DNA from 2 places in the Streptomyces thermocarboxydovorans genome. Region 1 is predicted to be linked to the other one. Evidence: riboswitches for the same ligand, from Rfam matches in the RefSeq annotation. Region 1 holds a riboswitch; the other holds the start of a gene.

Region 1 (2,173 bases):
AAGCACCAGTGCGGGACCGTACTCGAACCATCCGCTCCGTGTCGGACTGCGGTCCCGTGGAAAGGGACGACGTCGCCATGGCAGACCATCTGGAAGCATCCGTCACTCTGCCGAGCGATCCGGCCTCGGTCGCCGCGGCCCGCACCCATGTGGTGGGCACGCTGGCGGAATGGGGCATGCCCGAGGACACGGAAGTGTCGGACACGGTACGGCTGATCGTCTCCGAACTGGCCACCAACGCCGTGCAGCACACGTTCGGGCAGTCGCCCACGTTCACGGTGCGACTGGTCCTCGACCGGGACGAGCGGCTGTGCATCGGGGTGACCGACAGTCATCCCCGGCTGCCCAAGCGGCTGCCGGCGGCGGTCCAGCAGGACAACGGCCGCGGCCTGGTCATCATCCGCTGGCTGACCGCGGAGTGCGGCGGCCGGCTGCGCGTCCGCCGCACCAGGGAGGGCGGCAAGACCGTCCTGGTGGAACTGCCGTGGACCGCCGCCCCCGCCGAGCCGGTCGCCACGACCGGTCAGCCCGAGCCCTGAAGGGGGCATCCGGAGCCGGTGAAGCCCGCGGCCACGCGGATCGTGGGGAGAACTCCGCGGAGAGCATGGAGCCGGAGACCGCGGAGGAGGGAAAGGCAGGGCGGGAGGAGGGAAAAGGCAGGGCGGAGGAGGGAATGGCAGGGCGGCGACGCGTTCCCGCGCCGCCGCCCTCGTGATTACTTGACCCGGCCGTAATAGACGCTGCTGGTCCAGATCTTCTGCAGTCGCACGACGTCCCCGGTCTTGGGGGCGTGCCAGATCTTGCCCTTGCCCGCGTAGATGCCGACGTGGTAAATGCTGCGGCCCGAGTGGAAGAACACCAGGTCTCCCGCCCTGCGCTTGGAGGCGGAGATGTGGCGCGTGTTGTTGTACTGCTGGGCCGCGGTGCGCGGCAGCTTCTTGCCGGCCTTCTTGAACGAGTACAGGGTGAGCCCGGAGCAGTCGAATCGGTAAGGCCCGGCGGCTCCCCACTGGTAGGGCGAGCCCTTCTTGGAGGCCGCGACCTTCAGGGCCTTGGTGCCCAGGCTTGCGGCGGCCGCCTCCGAGGCGGCGCCGGGGATCACGATGGTGCCGCCCACGGCGGCGAGAGTGAGGGCCGAGGCCGTACCGGCCCGGGCCATCAGAGACGGGACACGATTGAGCGCAGTCATGCGCAACCCTTCGTCAGCCGCCTGTGAAGGATGACCTGTCGGATTCGGGCTGGCGAAGTGGCCCGGCCGCACATGTGCGGCTTCACCCCAAGGGCTGCTCGGAACCTCGCGGTTCCGGCAACCCGTCGTGCTTGGGTCCTCCACTCCTGCCGATCCACTTCCTGTCGACCGGGCATCCGGGCGGCGGCAGGACTCGGCGTCCGCCCGGATCGCCCCGCCGCTGCGGCGGGGTCTTGTCGTCAGTTACGGATCTTGACCCATGGCCCGCCCTATTTCCCAACGGAACCGGGGATTTGTGTTGTTACTCACCACTCACCCGTTCGGGTGGACACGTGTGCGGACAGAGTCCGGTCCGGGGCGCCAACGCGCCCCGGACCAGGGGCGGAATATTCCGTTCCGCCCTCCGCCCGCACCCCCGGACGCAACTTCGGCACCCCGCAAACTCATGGTTTCGCTACGCCGGATGGGGGTACGCCGTTTGGTCCGTTTCAACTCCGGTTGAACGTGTCGGTGTCGGCGCCGCGGACATCGGCTCCGCCGGTGCCGGGGTCTCCGGCGGTCGGTCAGCCGGTGTCAGCGCGTGGAGACCGGCGGCAAGGTCACGCGGGCGGTGCGGCGTTCGCCGTCCAGCACCCGCAGCGCGCGGGCCAGCGTGGCGGAGTGCAGCTCGGTCTCGCCGCGCCGGTGCATCAGCGCCAGGGCGTCGCGCAGCGCGGCCGCCTTGCCCACCAGGGCCTGGGCGGCGCGCAGTCCGCGGTAGGTCTCGCCCGCGTGCGCCGGGTTGATCCGGCCGAGCAGATCGACGACTTCGAGATAACGGTCGATCAACTCCGCCTCGGCGCGGGTCAGTGCGGGCAGCGGGGGAAGTTCGGGTGGCAGCATCGGCGGTTCACCTCGTGCCGGGACGCGTGCCCTTGCGGCTGGCCACGATGCGGTCCGCGAGGCCGTAGTCCACCGCCGCCGGCGCGTCGAGCACGGTGTCCC
Region 2 (2,173 bases), on a different contig from region 1:
GGACCCGGCCGATCAGCAAGGTGCTGCTGCGCCACCCCGAGCTGACCGACGACGAGTTGGCGGCGACCGCCCGTGCGGTGGTCGGTCCGCTCGCCACGGTGACCATGTCCGGGCCGGGGACCGTGGAGCTCCAGCCGTGTGGTGTGACGAAGGCGACAGGGCTGGCGCTGGCGGCCGAGCGGCTCGGGCTGGGCCCGGAGCGGACGCTGGCGTTCGGTGACATGCCGAACGACATCCCCATGTTCGACTGGGCGGCCCGGGGCGTCGCCATGGCCAACGCGCACCCGGAGCTGAAGGCGGTGGCCGACGAGGTCACCACGACGAACGAGGACGACGGCGTGGCCGTCGTCCTCGAGCGTCTGTTCCCGGAGACCGGGTGCCACCTGCCCCAACAGGTGCCGGCCCGGTGCGATTCCGGATTCGCGTCCTCGTCCGCCGAGAGGACGCTTCTGTCGTCCCAGTAGGGAATCTCAGCAGCGTCCCGGTGGGCGGTCGGCGGCTCCCCAAAGCCGTCCGGGCCCTCCGGGGGTGGGTCCTCGGCTCAGTACGCGCCGAAGACGTTGTCGATGGAGCCGTAGCGGTCGGCGGCGTAGTTGCAGGCCGCCACGATGTTCGCGACCGGGTCGAACGGGTCGAAGGCGGTGCCCGGCACGTGGTAGGCCGCGAAGGTCGGGTCGATGACCTGCAGCAGGCCCTTGGACGGGGTGCCCTTGGCGGCGTTGGAGTCCCAGTTGTTGATGGCGTTCGGGTTGCCGGACGACTCGCGCATGATGTTGCGGTAGATGCCGTCGTAGGAGCCCGGGATGCCATGCTGCTGCATGATCGACAGCGCCTCGCGGATCCAGCCGTCGAGGTTGTTCGGGTACGCCGTCGAGGTGGCGGCAGCCGGGGCGGCGGCCGGGGCCGCGGAGGCGCTGGTGGCGCCGATGAGCGGCAGGGCGAGCACGGCGGCGCCGGTGCCGGCGACGGCGAGGGTACGGGCGAGACGGCGGCCGCCGAAGCGGCGGGTCATACCGGTTGCAGGCATGTTCGTGTGTCCTCTCCTACGCCTGCGAGGTGAGCTGTCGGGTTCGGGCTGGGAGAGTGCCCGGCCGTGCCCCTTCGGGCATGGCTTCACCCCTAGCCGTTCCGGACGGATGTCCGGCCCGGCGACTTACCTGGGTCCCCCGCTCCTGCCGTGCGTGAGTGATCGACGATCGGTGGTGCGGGCGGCGGCAGGATTCGGCGTCCGCCCGGCAGGCCGGGAACGTATGCGAGAGCACATGTCAGGAACAAGTGCGGTCATCACAGAAGTGGTCATTTGATCTTGCCCTGGGGTGATTTGCGCACTTGATCCTTTGCTGGCGCCAAGGGTCAACTCCGGTGCGGGGATGGGGAGAAGGGGCGCGGACGGGTGTGGGGGTGGTGAGGTTCCAGGCGTGAGGCACTTCACTGAGGGGGTGGGGTGGGAGCATATTTCGTCAAGAGGAATTCGCCTGGTAATTGCGGCAAATCGGGCACCGAGGCGGGCAGGATGGTGGGTGTGGCGATGTGAGGTGCTCGGTGGTGCGAGGTGGAGTGCTCGGCAGGGGGCCCGTGGGGGCCCGACAGGGCGGAATGGGGTGCTCGGTGATGCTCCGTGATGCTCCGTGGGACGCGTTGTGATCAAACCATCAGGAATGCGGCGGTGTGATCCGGTCGGCCCCGGCGGGTAACCCCGGGCGCTGGTGGTGATCGAAACGTGACCGGATACGCTGACTTGAGTGGCGACAGCGACCTATCGACAAACCGTGTAATCGGCAGTAGACACCAGCAGACAGGAGACCCCTCGTGACCGTCGTCGGGCCGTTCGGGCTGAGCGTGCGGGACCAGGCTCTCGAAGCCGATGTCCAGGCCGGATTGACGGCTGTCGAGGAAGGGCTGCTCGAGGCCACCAAGAGCGAGGTGCCCTTCATCACAGAGGCCGCGCAGCATCTGGTGCGGGCCGGGGGCAAGCGATTCCGGCCACTGCTGGTGATGCTTTCCGCACAGTTCGGTGACCCGTACGCGCCGGGGGTCGTGCCGTCGGCGGTTGTGGTGGAACTCACTCACCTCGCCACGCTGTACCACGACGACGTGATGGACGAGGCGGCCGTGCGGCGCGGCGTTGCCAGCGCGAACACGCGGTGGGGCAACTCGGTGGCGGTGCTCACCG

Evidence for each region. A riboswitch is a leader RNA that binds a small molecule or an ion and turns the genes downstream of it on or off. The one in region 1 is predicted to bind cyclic di-AMP.
Region 2: another riboswitch for cyclic di-AMP. It lies ahead of ABD198_RS05650 (transglycosylase SLT domain-containing protein); the one in region 1 lies ahead of ABD198_RS22790 (C40 family peptidase).

The regions. Positions count from the first base shown of each region.
Region 1 covers NZ_BAAAGU010000051.1:26,940-29,112, forward strand. The annotation lists gene ABD198_RS22785 (ATP-binding protein) at 78-539, shown strand; gene ABD198_RS22790 (C40 family peptidase) at 716-1,189, opposite strand; cyclic di-AMP (ydaO/yuaA leader) riboswitch at 1,193-1,374, opposite strand; gene ABD198_RS22795 (hypothetical protein) at 1,763-2,071, opposite strand; gene ABD198_RS22800 (ATP-dependent Clp protease proteolytic subunit) at 2,079-2,173, opposite strand, start outside.
Region 2 covers NZ_BAAAGU010000008.1:123,916-126,088, forward strand. The annotation lists gene ABD198_RS05645 (HAD family hydrolase) at 1-464, shown strand, start outside; gene ABD198_RS05650 (transglycosylase SLT domain-containing protein) at 542-1,027, opposite strand; cyclic di-AMP (ydaO/yuaA leader) riboswitch at 1,032-1,198, opposite strand; gene ABD198_RS05655 (polyprenyl synthetase family protein) at 1,810-2,173, shown strand, end outside.